Regions from separate parts of the Companilactobacillus halodurans genome, predicted to be linked through region 1. Evidence: predicted binding sites of a transcription regulator. Region 1 holds the regulator's gene; each other region holds the start of a gene.
What was found. Region 1 encodes HrcA, which represses chaperone genes, less so after heat shock. Its sites were predicted from a motif close to TTAGCACTCNNNNNNNNNGAGTGCTAA; they were not measured.
Positions count from the first base shown of each region.

Region 1 (6,058 bases):
CAGCTTGAATGTGATATAATCAAGCAGTGATGAATAAAAAAGCGACAAGTAAACTATTGAGTTTTCAAATAGTAATAAAAAGTATTAATGGAGGTACAACATGGTAAAGCATCGTATTGGTCGTGTTGAACAAGAGATTCAAAAAGAAGTCAACGAGATTCTTTTAAAACGAGTTCGTGATCCACGAGTTCAAGGTGTGACGGTTACTGGTGTTGAGATGACAGGGGACTTGCAACAAGCAACTATCTATTACAGTATCCTTTCTGAAAAAGCTAGCGACGTTGAAAAGACACAAGCAGGTTTAGATAAAGCCACTGGACTTATTAGACGTGAATTAGGTCAAAATCTAACTTTGTTTAAGGTTCCTGAACTTGAATTTAAACAAGATCAATCTGTTCGTTATGGTGAAAAGATTGATAAGTTGATTGCTAAGTTACATCAAGACGAAGCAAATCGTTAATTTCTAAGTCTTAAATTGAACAAAGATACTACTAATTTCCTTAGGGGTTAGTAGTATTTTTAGTATTATGTAGATTTTGGTTAGTGCGTCATGCCGGACTAGATAGTGGTTATGTTTTTGATTGGTAATCGCTTGGAATAAGCAATATGTGACGTTATCTGGTCGGTAGTGACAGTTTTGTGGATGCTCAGTACAAGGTTATGGAATTAATTTTAGGTTGTGTCCAGTACGTTTCAGCGTCCATAAAGTAGAATGGACTAGTATTAACCTAACTTAAGAAAGCACCTAATTTGACATTGCTAGTTTACTTTTAGAGAAGAATATCTTCCTATTGTTAAAAAAGACTAGTAAAATTGTCTATGATATTATCACGAGATGGAGATTTAATATGGACGGAGTAATTCCATTAAATAAAGAAATTGGTCAAACAAGTTCTGATTATGTTTATAAATTAAGAAAAATATTGTATACGAAAAAAATTGGCCACACAGGAACACTGGATCCTTTGGTCGATGGAGTTTTGCCAATTTGTGTCGGACAAGCGACTAAATTAGTGAATACTTTAACGGGGACGCCGAAAGAATACGACGGGGAAATCACTTTAGGTAAGTCAACGACCACTGAAGACCGGGAAGGCGAAACAGTAAAAGAGCATAAGTTGACGCAGCCATTTACAAAGGAACAATTACAAGAGACTTTTGCCAAAATGACAGGTGATATTAAACAGATTCCACCAATGTTTTCGGCCGTCAAAGTCAAGGGTAAGAAACTGTACGAATATGCACGCGCAGGTATTGAAGTTGAACGTCCAGTGCGAGAAATCCATATCTATGATTTTCAAATGGTCGGTGAACCGGAATTCGATGAAGCAACTGGTTATCAAAAAATCAAGTTTCACGTCCGCTGTTCCAAAGGGACTTATGTCCGGACTTTAGCAGTTGAATTCGGCCGAATACTTGATATGCCGGCCTTTATGTCACAATTGACTCGTGTTAAGAGTGCTGGCTTCAAACTATCAGAGACCTTTACCTTAGGCCAAATCAGAGAAATGATGGACAATAATGATCACAGCTTTTTGAAGACAATCGACGAAGTCCTAAAAGACGTTCCTAGTCATGAATTGACAGATGAAGAGTGGGAAGTCCGCGTCTTGCACGGTGGCTTTTTAGAAAAAATTGATTCAGATAAAACAAAGCAGCTACGTGTCACACGTCAAGGTATAACTAAGGCTCTTTACAAGTATGATAAAGTAAGGGATATGTGGATTCCTGATTTAATGTTATTGAACAATAAGTAAAAGAGGGTAAAAATGCAGATTATAAACGTAGAGCATCCGTTGCAAGAAAAGCAACGTCCGCTTGAAGATACAGTTTTAATCATGGGCTTTTTTGATGGCGTTCATCTGGGTCATCAAAAAGTTATTAAAACTGGAGTCGAATTGGCTAAGGAACATAACCTAAAGTCCATCCTCTTAACGTTTGATCGTTCACCAAGAACGGTTTATCAACATGAAAAGAATTTTAAGTATTTATCGACGCCAAAGCGAAAAGCTGAGTTGGTTGAAAAATTAGGAGTCGATTATCTATATTTTGTTAAATTCAGTGAAGCGTTTGCTAAATTAAAACCACAAGAATTCGTTGACCAATATATGATTGATTTAAAGGCCAAATATGTTGTCGCAGGTTTTGATTATACTTATGGGAAAAAAGATATTGCCAATATGGCTAATTTGCCAAATTATGCCCGCAATAGTTTTGAAACTGTGACGGTTCCTGAACAGTTGATCAATAATCAAAAGATTGGTTCAAGTGCCATCAAGAGATTCATTACTAGCGATAAAATTGCAATGGCCAATGAATTTTTAGGTTACAATTACCAAAATCAGGGAACTGTAATTCACGGACTGCAAAGGGGCAGGACCTTAGGCTTTCCGACAGCTAATATTGCTGTTGATGGCGACCAAGTTCTGCCTTCAATTGGGGTTTATGCGACGAGAATCAAGGTTGACGGCGTTTGGTATAAATCGATGACTTCTGTTGGCTACAATGTAACCTTTAAAGAAAATACGGGAATAACTGTTGAAACCAATATTTTTGGCTTTGATCGTGATATTTATGGAAAACACGTGAGTGTAGAGTGGGTCAAATACTTACGTGGTGAAATCAAATTCTCTGGAGCAGAAGGTTTGATTGCACAATTAGAATTAGACAAGAAAAATTCAATTGAAATTCTATAAAAAAAGGAAACAAGGATAAATTATTGATTATCATCCGAGTTTCCTTTTTGATTGTTGTCTGAATTTTTAAAAGTAAGTTTGCCGTAAACGACGGGATGCAGCTGTTCGATTATTCGATCCTGTTTATCGAGCTTTCTTAACAGTGATTTCAGGTTAGGATCGTCTTGTGCCAATTTTTCGATTTCCTTGCGTTTTTTGATTCTTTGATAAGCGTCGTCAAGTTCTTCAGCAATTGTTTCACGCTTTCTAAGTTGCGTATACACTTCTTTAGAATATTCCTCAACTTGGTAAATCTGTTCTTGAGGGATGACGGCTAAAATTGGCTTTTTAGCGAATTCTAATCCAGCTTGATAATCGACATTAGTTACGACTGCGCAGACCACAGGCGTTTGATTATAACCACTATTAGGTACGATTACGAGATCATCAACGTGAACTTTAAAACCGGTACTGATATAGGCATAGGTTTTGCCAGCTGTTAATGAAAGTAAACTTGGTGTTTCAATTAAATCTTGATAATCTGAAGTAGTCAAAAATTTGACGCCAATGATTTGATTTTTCAATATTTTGAACCTCTCTAATCGATTTTTACTTCTGAATATCATTATAAACTCTTGTTTAAAATAAAAATGGAAATAATTTTGAAAAATAAGCTTGCATACTTGACACTAATAGGATAGATTGTTATATTTTACATTGTTAGCACTTAGGTATGAATAGTGCTAAAAAGGAGGACGGTATAATGCTATCACAACGTCAAGATGCAATCTTGAGAGAAGTCGTGCGCATATTTACAGATACCGGCCAGCCGGTTGGTTCGAAGACATTGATGAATGAATTACCGTTCCATGTAAGTTCTGCGACAATCAGAAATGAAATGGCAGTTCTTGAAGAAGTGGGCTATCTCGAGAAAACTCATCTTTCTTCAGGAAGAATTCCTTCAGCGATGGGATACCGCTATTATCTTGATAATTTGGTGCAACCAACTAGTGTACCGCAAGATATTGCACAAAGAATCGATGAGGACTTTGGGAAAACTTATCATCAAATCGGTGATATCATTGAACAATCCGCAAAGATTCTGTCTCATCTTACAAGTTATACAGCAATCACCTTGGGTCCAGAGAGCAGTTCGATTCTCTTAACGGGATTTAGAATCGTGCCTTTGAATCCACACCAACTTATGGCAATCATTGTCACAAGTGATAATAATGTTGAGAATAATATTTATACAATTGATGATGATTTTGATACTTCACTGATTGAAAAAATCGTCAATATCGTTAATGACAAATTGGTTGGACAACCCTTGCCAAAAGTTATTAGGATGTTGCATAACGATGTTCCAGCAATTCTTTCCGAGTACATGTACTCAACTAGCGGTCTGTTAGATATGATGGATCAACTGTTTAAGAAAGCTGGCTCAGAGAAGTATTACGTCGATGGGCAATTGAACCTGTTAAATTACGCTAACAATGATGATCTATCGCAAGTTCAGTCGTTATTCTCGATTATCAATCAAAGTAATGATTTAAGAAAGTTATTGGACCCAAGTATTAGTGATGACGGCATCAAAGTTCGTCTCGGTAGTGAATTAGGTAGCGATGCTTTAAAGAATTATAGTATCATTACAGCGAACTACGATGTTGGTCACCATGGTAAAGGTGTAATTGCGTTACTTGGTCCGACAACAATGCATTATTCACAACTGATTGGATTGTTAGGAGAATTCAGAGTTGAATTAGCCAAACGATTGATTGACTATTACTCAAGGTATGATGATTCTTGAAATTAGGAGGAAGCAATGGCAGATAAAGAAAAAAATCAAGATTTGAAGTCAAAAGAAACTGCAGAAAAGTCTACTGCAAAAGATACAGCAGAAAAAACAGCTGCAAAGGATACTTCAAAGACTGATAAGGCAACTGAGAAATCAGCTAAGAAAGAAAATGCTCATCAAGATCCTAAGGATCAAGAGATAAAAGATCTGAAGGCAAAGAATGGGGATTTGGAAGATAAATTCTTAAGAAGCCAAGCTGAAATTCAAAATATGAATAATCGTCATAAGAAAGAAGTTGCTGGCATTCTGAAGTATGACGGTCAAAAATTGGCAACTGAAATTCTTCCAGTGATCGATAATCTTGAACGTGCCCTAGATGTTAAAGCTGATGATGAATCTAGCAAGCAACTAAAGAAGGGTATCGAAATGGTGCAACAACATATGATGAAAGCTCTCAAAGATAATCATGTGACTGTAATCGATAATGCTGGTGAAAAATTTGACCCAGCATCAAGTCAAGCCGTTCAAACTGTTCCCGCTGATGACAAACATCAAAAGGATACAGTCGTTCAAGTTTTGCAAAAGGGTTATAAATTAGAAGATCGTGTGCTTCGTCCAGCAATGGTCGTTGTAGCACAATAATAAAGTTAATAAATTTAATAATATAAAATTAAAAGAGGTTTAGGTTTATGTCAAAAGTTATTGGTATTGATTTAGGTACTACAAACTCTGCTGTAGCCGTTCTTGAAGGTGGCTCTCCAAAGATTATCACTAATCCAGAAGGCGCAAGAACAACTCCTTCAGTTGTTGCTTTCAAAGATGGTGAAATCCAAGTTGGTGAAGTTGCTAAGAGACAAGCTATCACAAATCCTGATACAATTTCATCTATCAAGCGTCACATGGGTGAAGCAGATTACAAAGTTACTGTAGCTGGTAAATCATATACGCCACAAGAAATTTCAGCATTCATCTTGCAACATATCAAGAAGTTCTCAGAAGATTATCTTGGTGAAAAAGTTACAGATGCTGTTATCACAGTTCCTGCATACTTCAACGATTCACAAAGACAAGCTACTAAGGATGCTGGTAAGATTGCTGGTCTAAACGTTCAACGTATCGTTAACGAACCAACAGCTTCAGCACTTGCTTATGGTCTTGATAATGACAAGGGTGACGAAAAAGTTCTTGTTTATGACCTTGGTGGTGGTACATTTGATGTTTCTATCCTTCAATTAGGTGACGGAGTCTTCGAAGTACTTTCAACAAATGGTGATACACATCTTGGTGGTGATGACTTTGACCAAAAGATCATCGACTGGCTAGTTGCTCAATTCAAGGCTAAGAATGGCGTTGACTTGAGTCAAGACAAGATGGCATTGCAAAGATTAAAGGATGCTGCTGAAAAAGCTAAGAAGGACTTGTCAGGTGTTGCTCAAACATCAATCAGTCTTCCATTTATCTCATCTGGCGACAATGGCCCACTTCACTTGGAAGAAACTTTGACACGTGCTAAGTTCGATGAATTAACATCAGATCTTGTTGAAAGAACTAAGGTCCCAGTTGACAGTGCTCTTAAAGATGCCAA
Region 1 is NZ_VDFO01000025.1:15,850-21,907, forward strand. It holds gene rbfA (30S ribosome-binding factor RbfA) at 101-460, shown strand; gene truB (tRNA pseudouridine(55) synthase TruB) at 849-1,757, shown strand; gene ribF (riboflavin biosynthesis protein RibF) at 1,770-2,696, shown strand; gene FHL05_RS07510 (hypothetical protein) at 2,717-3,259, opposite strand; gene hrcA (heat-inducible transcriptional repressor HrcA) at 3,439-4,485, shown strand; gene grpE (nucleotide exchange factor GrpE) at 4,501-5,115, shown strand; gene dnaK (molecular chaperone DnaK) at 5,163-6,058, shown strand, end outside.

Region 2 (6,058 bases), on a different contig from region 1:
ATTTATCACTGGCGCTGCCTTATTTTAAGACAGATGTTTCATGTCCGTATGATAAAGCCAAAATGTTGCAACGTTTGCCGTCGAGAAGCAGCAGTCTTCAAAATGGGACAAAGATTTGTCCTAGTTGTGGTCATCAAATTTTTGCAGAATATAATTATAATACGATTTGTGAATGCCCTAATTGTCAGGCTAAACGAATTGATTTTCAAAATGATTTAGAAAAAATGTATCAAGAAATCAGACCCGTAATATATGAGAAAATTAATTTAAAAGGAAAAATTGAATTAGCGGCACTTTTAGAAGAATTCTCAATTAATAATTTCGATGACTTTGGACCATTTAGGTTAACTTATGGAAATTTTCCCATGCAGGTGGTGGAAGATTTAGCAGATAGAAAAATTATTGTTCCATCTAGTCAAAATATTCCTGAAGCTTTTGAGAAGGCAGATTTTAAAAAAGGCATTATGAATTTTGATTTATTTAAAATTCGTTGGCGTTTGAATGTTAAAATTTCCAATTTGAATAAAAGTCAAACTCTGAATCGAGTCAAACAGGTAGATGGTATCGATGCTGACGATGATGAAATAAAAGATTTATATCGTGAGATTGCCTTAGGCGTTTTGGATGGTTATCTTGAGAGTTTTTATGAGATTTTTTCCAAAAATACTGAAGAAGAGCTTGATGAGTTATATGCCAGTGTAGCTGCTTGGACACAAGAATATACGCCACATGCCATTCAAAAGATTAACAATGAACTTATTAATGAAAGTAATAGTGTTGAAAAAATACGATCAAGCGATGAACCAACTTCAAAATATTTAAATATGCTTGATCGAAAACTCCAAAAAAGAGGTCATCAAAAAATAACGGGAAATTCCTCGCTGGTAAATGCAGTTACTCAAGTTTTCTTTGAACAATTTTTAGGTGATGACGACTGGGACAATGTTTTGATTCCTGTTGGTCGCCAAAGTGCTAGAAGGATGCCACCATTTATCTTAGATACAATGCTAGAAAATATTGAAACAGACGTGAAAGTAATTCCTGAGTTGATTGGTAATGCTCAATCTTATTCCATTACGAAATTAGGAGTTTGTCTAAATTATCCAAAGGCAAAATCTAAATTGATTACTGATGAATTGACAGCTTATCAGTTTGTGAAAGATCAATCTGAAATCCAAGCCGCTGATGATTGGTGGGAAATTGAGAAGTTTGGCTATCAAATCGATAGTTTCTATTCGTTAAATTTTATTTTAGAATTGATTAAATATCTGAAAAAAAGCTCGGTTCAAGAAGTTTTACAAAGAATTTAGCAAGCAAAAAGGACATCCTTGGGGAAGGATGTCCTTTTTTAGGGGATTAAATATTGTTATAGGGGGGATACGAAAAGAGCTTGCACTCTTAACAGTTTATATTTCCGGCTTATCATGAAATTTTTATTTTTAATTATTAACTATACGAAACCTGGATAGCCCAGTTTGATAAGTCTTTAAATTTTATAAATTCTTTGTCCTTTTGTGGCAAAATGCCACATCCCATCAGAGTAGAGATATTCCACTCTGCAACTATTAGTATAGCTTATTTTTAATTCAACTACTACCGACAGATGCTCAAATTCACATAAAAAAAAACACCTCGGGGAAAGGTGTTTTTTAATTAGGGGATTAAATATATATATGTTATAGGGGGGATGAGAAAAGGGATTATTTATATCTCTCATCTACAAATACTATGTTACTTAATCTTTATGAATTATATATTTATAAAATGTGAAGATTTTGTGAAATAATAAAAGCCTTTCCAAAATTAAGAGAAATAAATAGCCATGACAATTAAAAATAATCGTCATGGCTATTGGAGCTTTGGAAAGTTGAGTATGTTTATACTGCTTTCTAGAATATTTGTAAGTCTATATTTAATTGATAGGATCTATCGTGATATTAATTAATCGATATCAACGTGGTGTCCAGAATCTTTTTTATCTTCCAATTTTGGAAGTGTGATTTGTAAGACACCCTTATCATATGAAGCTTGAATATTTTCTTGATCAACTGCAGGGAGGTGATATTGTCTCATGAAACGGCCACTTGAACGTTCGCTCATAATCATATCGCCATTCTTGTCGTTATGATTATTGAAACTATCACGGTGACCACTAACAGTGAGCACATCGTTTTCATAATTGATGTCGATATTCTTCTTATCAAAAGCCGGCATATCGACGTGAACTTCATAATCTTTATCTGTTTCTTTAATATCAGTCTTTAGATTTGAATCTTCTGGGAAATTGTTGTCAAATATGGATGGAACACCATTCATCCAAGAATCATTATTGAACCAGTTTCTCATCAAATTGTTACGATCCATAATATCATTTGCCATATTATTTACTTCCTTTCCCTCATTACAAATAGATTATAAGACCCCTCAGATGGAAAGTTCAAGAATTTAGCACTCTTAATTGTCGAGTGCTAAATTCCTCAAAAAATAAGTAAAAAATAACGGTATTTGGTGTGATACAATTAAAATTGAATAAAGAAGGTTTTGAAATGACAAAATTGATTTTGAAGCGTATCTATGACAAAGAATTACCAGCAGGCTACCGTGTTTTAGTAGATCGTCTTTGGCCACGAGGCATGTCTAAAGTAAGAGCCAATTTGGATCTTTGGGCAAAACAAATTGCTCCAACGTCTGAACTACGTAAGTGGTTTAGTCATGACCCAAATAAATATGCGGAGTTTAAAGAAAAGTACTTGACCGAAATTAAGGATAATCCTTATACGGAAGAATTTTTAAACGATATAACTGCTGCTTTAAAAAAGCAAGATGTTTTGATTTTATATAGTGCCAAAGATGAGGAACACAATGATGCAGTTGTCCTGATGGAATATCTAAATTCAAAAATTTAAATATTTTAGATTGGTTGGCTAATGGTTATGGAAGAATTCGATCTACGTTCTCTAATATCTAGTGATGATAAAACTTTAATCCGTCTATTGCAGTCTTATGCTAAAACAAATGAGATTGCCGTTTTTGTTTTGAGCAATGATGATCATTTGCAGACGGATATTTTTGGCGACTTATTAGAAAAAAAGACCTTGCTAAAAATAAATGATCAATTTGACTTATCTCAATTAAGTATTAATAAATTTAAATATAATATCGAATATTCTGATGAGCCTTTAAGAATAGCTTCGATAAATCAACGAGTAGGGAAAGTCTGCGTAGCCCATGATGTGAAATTTAAAACGGGTCCAGAACACCTTTGCTTGATGCAGCATTTACAAAAACATGCTGCTTTTTTGCGTCAGTTGATTGAAAGCGCTTCAAAATTAATAATTAAAGATCGTGGAATCGATGATTTTCTTATTAGACATTATAATGTCAATGAAACGATTAGCGAGTTAAGTGAAAGTGAAGGTTGTGCACTTCAAAAAATCAAAGGGATGTCGACTGCCAATAGTTCAATTATTTCGGCGATTTCATATATTGATAATAATTTAAATAAACATTTAACGCTCGACCAAGTTTCAGGAAAGGTTTATTTGTCTGACTATTATTTTAGTAAATTATTCAAAAAAGAAACTGGTTTGAGTTTTTCAGTTTATCTCAACGCACGTAAAATTCAAAAGGCGATGCTCCTTTTAAAGGAATCTGATAAAAGCGTTCAAAAGATTTCTGAAGCATTAGGATTCACGAGATTAAGCTACTTCAGTCAGACGTTTAAGAAATACACTGGGTACGCACCCACTAAGTATCGAACAGGAAGCAATAAATAAATAATTATATAGGTATTTATAACTAGTAATCTTTGATAGCAATATTAGAAGATTACTTTTTTTGTGCAAAATATTGTAGTAAACTTTAAACTTAGTGTACTTTAGAACTTTTTTGTGCATTTTTAAGGAGAGATTTTAATGAAAAATGTCTTTAAAAAGGAGTCAGTCGATACTTATCTAAAAGCTGACTCAAGACTAACCCGAACTTTAGGAGCACGTGATTTGTTGGCACTTGGGATTGGGGCTGTAATTGGGACTGGTATTTTTATTTTACCGGGACATGAAGCAGCTCGTCATGCCGGACCAGCAGTTGCCATTGCCTTTTTGATTGCGGCGTTAGTTTCGGGACTAGTAGGAATGGCCTATGCAGAGTTTTCCTCAGCTATGCCAGTCGCTGGTTCAGCGTATTCTTTTGGGGCAGTTATCTACGGCGAAGTTGTCGGCTGGGTCCTTGGTTGGGCCTTGATTCTGGAGTATTTTTTGACAGTTTCTGCCGAGGCCGTTGGATTTGCTTCATATTTTAACAACAATATTTTAGGGGCCTTTGGCGTCACAATGCCAAAATTCTTGTCAGCCGGGCCCTTAGAAGGTGGTGGAATCAATCTTTCGGCCACCTTAATTGTGTTAGTGATTGCCGTGATTATTTCTCATGGAGCCAGTCTCTCCAAAAAAGTTGAGAATGTGGCTGTTTTAGTTAAGGTAGCGATAATTATTTTGTTCATCGTTGTCGGTGCTTTTTATATCAAGAGCAGCAATTATGTACCATTTTATCCTAAAGAGTTTCAAACTAAGCCCTTTGGATTAGGTGGCTTGTCCACAGCTACAGCGACCGTCTTCTTTGCCTTCGTCGGTTTTGATGCCTTAGCAGCTAATTCAGCTGAGACCGTTAATCCAAAAAAAGACGTCGTTAAAGGAGTCTTAGGAACCGTCGTCGTCGCTGTCATCTTGTACGTAGGCTTCTCATTTGTTTTGACAGGAATCGTTAATTATAAGCAACTCAATGTTGACGATCCGGCTGCCTATGCGTTGAAAGTCGTTCATCTGAATACTTGGAATAAACTGATTACGCTTGGAGCATTAGTGGGTATTTTTACCTCGTTGTTGACCATGTTCTTTGGTGGCTCACGGCTAGTTTATGCCTTAGGGAGAGATGGATTGTTGCCCGAAAAAATGGGTGAAGTCGATGAAAAGTTTTCGGTCCCTAAAAATGCTATTATTGTCGCAACAATCGTTCAAGCAATTTTTGCTGGGTTAGTGCCATTGACGCAATTGACTGAATTGATCAATGCCGGAACGCTTTTAGCATTTATTTTTATCTCATTTGGGATTATTCCCTTACGTAAACGTAAAGACATTCCAAACGACGGTTTCAAAATGCCATTTTATCCAGTCCTACCAATTTTTGCTGGTTTAGCCAGTCTTTATTTCTTACTAATGCTGCCAAGCATCTCTAAGATTACGGTTGGAGTTTGGTTAGTTATCGGAATCATCGTTTATCTAACTTATGGGCTAAAACATTCAAAATTACAGAATAGGAAATAGAGTTAGCAATCATTGATTGCCAGCTCTATTTTTTTATTATTAGAAAATCTCTTTTTTTATTAGAAAAATAGTAGTTAAATTTTCACTTAATGTAAGTCCATTTTGAGAGGAAGCCTTGTCGTGCGAGATATTTTTAAGAAGCAATCTGTAGATAACTATTTAAAAACAGATGCCAGATTGACCAAAAGTCTGACAGCTCGGGATTTATTGGCATTAGGAATCGGTGCCATTATCGGAACTGGTATTTTTATCCTACCAGGACATGAAGCAGCTCAGCACGCCGGACCAGCAGTTTCCATTGCCTTTTTGATTTCAGGAATTGTAGCTGGAGTTGTGGGGATGGCTTATGCGGAATTTTCATCTGCCATGCCCGTTGCCGGTTCAGCTTACTCGTTTGGATCAGTTATTTATGGCGAATCAGTCGGTTGGATTTTAGGCTGGGCTTTGATTTTGGAATATTTTTTGTCCGTATCAGCTCAAGCAGTAGGTTTTGCTTCATATTTCAACAATAATATTCTAGGAGCGATTGGGATTCATCTGCCCAAATTTCTCTTAGCGGGGCCGATGGAAGGTGGCGGCATCAACTTATCGGCAACCTTGATAGTCTTGATTATTGCCTTTGTCATCGCCCATGGAACGAGCTTATCTAAGAAGGTTGAAAATGTTGCAGTCGTTGTAAAAGTTACAATCATCGTTTTATTTATCGTTGTTGGGGCCTTTTATATCAAGTCGAGCAACTA
Region 2 is NZ_VDFO01000044.1:4,035-10,092, reverse strand. It holds gene FHL05_RS10600 (hypothetical protein) at 1-1,310, shown strand, start outside; gene FHL05_RS10595 (Hsp20/alpha crystallin family protein) at 1,942-2,379, opposite strand; gene FHL05_RS10590 (DUF488 domain-containing protein) at 2,547-2,906, shown strand; gene FHL05_RS10585 (helix-turn-helix transcriptional regulator) at 2,934-3,776, shown strand; gene FHL05_RS10580 (APC family permease) at 3,915-5,318, shown strand; gene FHL05_RS10575 (amino acid permease) at 5,439-6,058, shown strand, end outside.
Region 2: FHL05_RS10595 (Hsp20/alpha crystallin family protein) is a predicted target of HrcA. The motif match lies at 2,446-2,472, and genes of this name have one in related genera.

Region 3 (6,058 bases), on a different contig from region 1:
TTGATCGGCTGGAACAACGACATCGACCCAGTCGCCAGGGATATCAACACGTGGAACTTTATCAACGATTTCGTTAGCTTGAACGATAACGATTCCGTCTTTGAAAGCTGCAGCTTCAACAATAGCTGGAGTTTCCTCTGTATTTGCACCTGTGTAAAGATTACCGTCGCGGTCAACTTTATCAGCAGCAACTAAAACAACATTAGGAATCAAATCAACGTACAAACGAGCATACAATTCAAGGTATGTGTGAATATCGCCGACTTCCAAAGTTCCGTCAGCAATCATTTGGGAAATTCTTGTACTTTGGGGACCAGCAAATGAGAAGTCTAACTTCTTAGCGATTCCTGTTTCAAAAATATCCAAATGTTCTGGACGTGACACACTGGACATGATCATATGTAGGTCATGAACTCTTTCAGGGTCAACTGAAGCTAAAGTCTTTGAAAGAAAACTTGCTTGCTTTTGGTTATCCCCTTCCAAAACGACTTTGTCGCCAGGTTTAATGACGCTTTCTAATAATTGTTTAGCATTTTCTGTTTTAACTAATTTGCCATCCAAAATTGATGAAATGCTGCTCATTTTTTCAGCTTTTAAATCACGATTTTGGGTCCAACTTCTCTTAGCCATCGATTATCCTCTTTTCCATTTTTCTAACAAAAATTCAATATCATCAATATTCATACTATCCATTGTGATAGTTCTAAAATCCGAGAACTTGCTTTTAACTAATTTGGTAAAAGTATGACCCGGTTGTAGTTCAAGCGAAGTATCGATGCCAATTTCTTTTGCGACATCCATCATCGTATCCCAGTAAACAGGATGAACTAGATTATTGATCATATCGTATTTAATGCCGTCAACTTTTCTGACAGCATGACCATTGTAATTAGCTAAATAAGTACAATTAGGATCATGCAAAGTTACCTTTGCCAATTCTTTCTCCAATACATCAGCAACTGATTGCATCAAAGGAGAATGTGAAGGAACTGGCACCTTTAACAAGACTGTCTTTTGTGCACTGTGATCTTTTGCTAAATCTAAAACTTTTTTGATACCTGCAATCGATCCTGAAATAACAGTCTGTAATTCTGAATTTTGATTAGAAGTAAAGACTGGCTCATCTTCAGTATTGATTTGGTCGACCAATGCTGAAACCTCTTTACGAGTTAAACCAACGATTGCTCCCATTCCATATCCAGTTGGGTAAGACTCTTGCATCTTCGTTGAACGAACATAAACGATCTTAATTGCATCATCTTCACTGATAACATCTGCAGCCACTCCTGCAGCAAAAATACCTAAGGAATGCCCAGCAACTGCATCAGGTTGTTGATGAATCTTTTTTAATTGGCGGATATTAAATAATTGAAGCAATAAAATACCTAACTGAATCTGAATCGAATTTTGATAAGCCTTGTCATCATCGGTCAATTCAACTCCAGTTAAGGTTTTTACTCTCTCAATCATTTCTTGAGGGACATCTTTTAACATCCCACTTTTTTGACCACCTTGGCCCGGAAATATCCACAAAGTTTTGATAATTAATCACCTCCAACAAATCCTTCTTATTGATCTCACAAATTCAGTATAATTGCCCTTACATAACATGTATAATATAAAAAAAGCATGATACTTAACCAATTAGTTATATGAGGTGATAATTTGCAGTTGAATCAATTAAAGTACTTCGTCGTTGTTGCAAACCAAGAAAGTATCACAAAGGCGGCTAAAATTTTGTATGTCTCGCAACCAGCCGTCAGTAAGACTATCGGCCAACTTGAAGACGAATTAGAAACGACACTATTTGATCGAACGGGTCGGACTTTGAAATTAAACCGTGCTGGAAAACTGTTCTACAGCTATGTTAACGATAGCTTGGAAGAGTTGAATCGTGGCGTGTAAGCTGTTAAAGGTGGCCTCGATAAAACTGAACAGCCAATTTCTATTTTGATGGAAGTGGCATCTCCCTTTATCCCGAGCATTGTCGCTAACATTAAAAGTCGTTTCCCGAATGTCAGATTAAATATTGCCCAACACAATGTCCGCGAAACTGACTTCAAACAATTCGATTTCATTTTCTCTAGTAAAGCCTTGCAAGGGCTAACAAATGTTCCTGTATTAAAGGAAGAAATTTTTGTCGGGTGGAGTATCAGTTATGGTTATAGTCAACAATTCGTTAATCCAAAAGACCTTACAACTGAAAAATTCATTGGCCTCAGTCCTATCAATCCATTACGTCAAACGACCGACAATTACTTTTTGAAACGCGATATTACTTTGGACTACAAATATGAGACCGACGACCCAGCAACTGCTAGAGGTTTGATTGAAGCTGGCGTTAATTTGAGTTTTATCCCGTCAGTTACTTGGCAAACTATCAGTTCTAAAATTCAAATTGCTCGCTTGACCCCAGAGCCTTTACAAAGAACGATATTTCTCAGCTCCCCACATAAAAAATTAACTAGTATTCAACGAGAAATCAGTAATGAATTAATTTTGATTTTTTTAAGTTTCCAACGGTCAGAATTAAAAATATAGTTGCTTTTTTATTAGTTTGAGAATATATTGACCATATGCATTCCTTTTGTTGATCTCACAATCTAGCAAGAGGAGAAATTAACATGAATTCAAAAAAAGACACTACAAGTCCTGCCGCTGATATCGGCGATTACATGAAAGTGTTTGCTTGTACTGCCGTTATGATGCAGACCGTACTCAGTTTAGTTTTATCGACCAGTCCCAGTTTTAGTTTTCAGACACCAATTGGAATCATTTATAATTTGGTGAAATTTACTGCTCCAGCCTTTATTTTTGGTATTTTATATACTACGACTAGAACAACGAATCAAAATACCTTGGGCAATTATGGTGGATATATGAAAAAACAGTGGTCTGCTCTTTTTGTCCCTACTATTTGGTGGACATTAGCTTACCTCTTGATTTTTCCAAACGTTCAACAGGTCAACAAATTCAACAGCTTCGGATCATTTTGTTGGCACTTCATCAACGGTAATGCTGCTCCCCACCTTTGGTACAACACGATGATGTTGCAATTCATCATCTTGATGCCACTATTTTGGGCTTTGGCTCATTGGGTCAGAAATAATGCTAAGCGAGGACTTTGGGCAGTTGTTTTGACTATTGTCGTTTTCTTTGCTTGGATTTACTTCTACGACGTCCAAGTCTTCCATGGTCCCAACGAACAAAATTGGTACCTCCTAGATCGACTATTTGTCAGTTTCTTTATTTACGGCGTCTTTGGAGTATTAGCTTGGATGTTTCGGGCAAAATTTGAAACTTTTATCAAAAAATCATTTCCTATCTTGGTAATTTTATTTTTCGCCGTTTTCTACTGGACTAATCGCGAACTCTTCAGTTTCGGTTACCCAGTTCAATTGACCAACGCACCTTATTACAAACCTTCAATGACGATTTACGCTTTAGTAGTGATATTCTTGGTCGCTGCCTTAGCCATTCACCACATCAACAAGAGCTCTAAAGCTTTGCCGGTTTTCCATTTCTTAGCAACTTACGCTTATAGAGCCTACCTTTCCAACGTCTTTTGGCTTCAAATCATCTGGCGTTTAGGAGGTAAAACTTTACCAGCAGTCAATCCAATTCTAGCGATTATCGTTTGTTACGTTTTGACTTGGATTTTGTCATTTACTTCGGCTTACGTCTTCCACATTGCTTGGTCAAAAGTTAAATCAGCAATGAGCAGATCACGTGTCACACAGTCAGCCGAATAAATAATTTCCTATCTCGAGCTTTGTTTGTTGACCCATTATAAATATTATGCTAAATTAGCACTGTGCTATTAAGAGTGCTAATTAAAAACAGGAGGCATTTTATGTTAGTTCCTACAGTTATCGAACAGAGTTCACGTGGCGAACGTGCCTATGATATTTACTCAAGATTATTAAAAGATAGAATCATCATGCTATCTGGTGAAGTTAACAGCCAAATGGCCAATACAGTTATCGCCGAATTGTTATTCCTCGATGCCCAAGATTCAGACAAGGATATTTCCATGTACATCAACTCACCCGGTGGTTCAGTTACCGACGGATTAGCAATTATGGATACAATGAACTTCGTTAAATCTGATGTTCAAACAATTGCTACTGGTATGGCTGCTTCAATGGCCAGTGTGTTGTTGTCAGCTGGTACTAAGGGCAAGAGATTTGCTCTTCCAAATTCAACTGTCTTGATTCACCAACCATTAGGTGGTGCACAAGGTCAACAAACAGAAATTGAAATTGCTGCTCAAGAAATCTTGAAGACAAGAAAGAGATTAAATCACATTTTGGCTGATAATTCTGGTCAAACATTTGAAAAGCTTCAAAAAGATACTGATCGTGATAATTACATGACAGCTCAAGAAGCTAAGGATTATGGTTTGATTGATGACATCATGACTAATAAAGCTGATAAATAATTTTTATTAATCAAGAAAAAACATCTGAATAAATTTCAGATCACAAATTAAGGTAATGAAAAATCTAAAATTTTTCATTACCTTTTTTTCTGTCATTAAATAGACAATAAGGATATGGATTAAGAAAGACTAATTTCACAATGAAAATTTAAAATAATTTTGATAATATGAGCTGTGAAAGCGCTATATACGGGCGTTCAACTGGACACCCTTTTTTATTTAGTCTATCCTTAAATAGTTATTAGATTAAACAAAGAAGGGGTATATATGAATAAAGGTGAAATCCAAAATAGCTTAGCTCGCAAGTTATTCATTATAACTTTGCTATCAGGAACCTTCACAATGTCCATCAGCCAGTCATCGCTTTCTACGGCTTATCCTACATTGATGAAGTTCTTCGGCGTCACAGCACCAACTATTCAGTGGTTGACTACTGGTTTTATGTTGATTATGTGTATTATGATGCCAATTAGCCCTTGGCTATTAAGCAATTTTTCATTTAAAAAAATCTTTTTAACGGTTGTTGGTATTTTTGCAATCGGGACGCTGATTATTATCGTAGCGCCAAACTTTCCTTTAGCAATGCTAGGAAGAGCCTTAGAAGCCGTTGGGGTCGGAATTCTATTCCCATCCTTTCAGTCAGTTCTATTGACTATCACGCCTGAAAAAAAGCGTGGTTCTACCATGGGATATGCAGGTTTAGTCATGGGCTCTGCTCTAGCTTGTGGACCTATTATTTCAGGTATCGTTTTGAACTTTTTAAAATGGCAAGGTTTATTCGTCATTTTCCTACTGATAATGATTGTCATCTTTATCAGCGCACTCTTTAATATCAAAGACGTTATGCCACGTCACAAAGCAAGTTTAGATTTAGTTTCAACAGTTTATCTACTTGGTTTAATTGGACTCTTATACGTCGTTAACCAAGCCGGCAGTACTAGAAGTTTTGGTACAAGCTTGATTATCTTGTTAGTCGTCAGTTTAATCTTAACTGCCCTCTTCATTTATCGTCAGTTGACTAAAGATAAGCCATTGCTTGATTTAAAAGTTATGAAGAACTTTAACTTTGATTTAGCAGTTCTTCTAACAGGCTTTTCTTACATCTCATTGATCGTTGTCACTATCATTTATCCACTTTATTACCAAAATATTCTTCATACTTCAGTCTTGATGTCAGGTCTAGCATTAGTTCCACCTGCTATCGTCTTAAGTATCTTGAATCCTTTAACTGGTAAATTAGCTGATAAAATTGGCTTTAAGTCAACTTTAATCACTGGTATGTCAATGATCGTTATCGGCTGGTTCTTGCTATTCATCGTTCACACGCAATTATCTATCTGGCCAATGATTTTGATTGCGGTTCTGATTGAAGGTGGAAATGCCTTTGTCATGATGCCAGCAACTACTTTAGGTGGAAATTCTTTACCAGAAGACTTGATTCCTCATGGTACAGCTATTATCACGACAGTTAGACAGCTTTTAGGATCACTTGGTGTCAGCATCGCTACCTTGATTTTGGTCACAACGAACCAAAATCATCACCTACCTGACAACAGCGGATTCATTGGTTTCCAACATGTTTTTGCATTCTTCTTCGTTATGGCAATCATCGGCTTT
Region 3 is NZ_VDFO01000032.1:246-6,303, reverse strand. It holds gene mdcA (malonate decarboxylase subunit alpha) at 1-630, opposite strand, end outside; gene FHL05_RS08815 (ACP S-malonyltransferase) at 634-1,533, opposite strand; gene FHL05_RS08810 (LysR family transcriptional regulator) at 1,666-1,905, shown strand; gene FHL05_RS08805 (LysR family transcriptional regulator substrate-binding protein) at 1,954-2,541, shown strand; gene FHL05_RS08800 (acyltransferase family protein) at 2,625-3,752, shown strand; gene clpP (ATP-dependent Clp endopeptidase proteolytic subunit ClpP) at 3,854-4,441, shown strand; gene FHL05_RS08790 (MDR family MFS transporter) at 4,709-6,058, shown strand, end outside.
Region 3: clpP (ATP-dependent Clp endopeptidase proteolytic subunit ClpP) is a predicted target of HrcA. The motif match lies at 3,807-3,833, and genes of this name have one in related genera.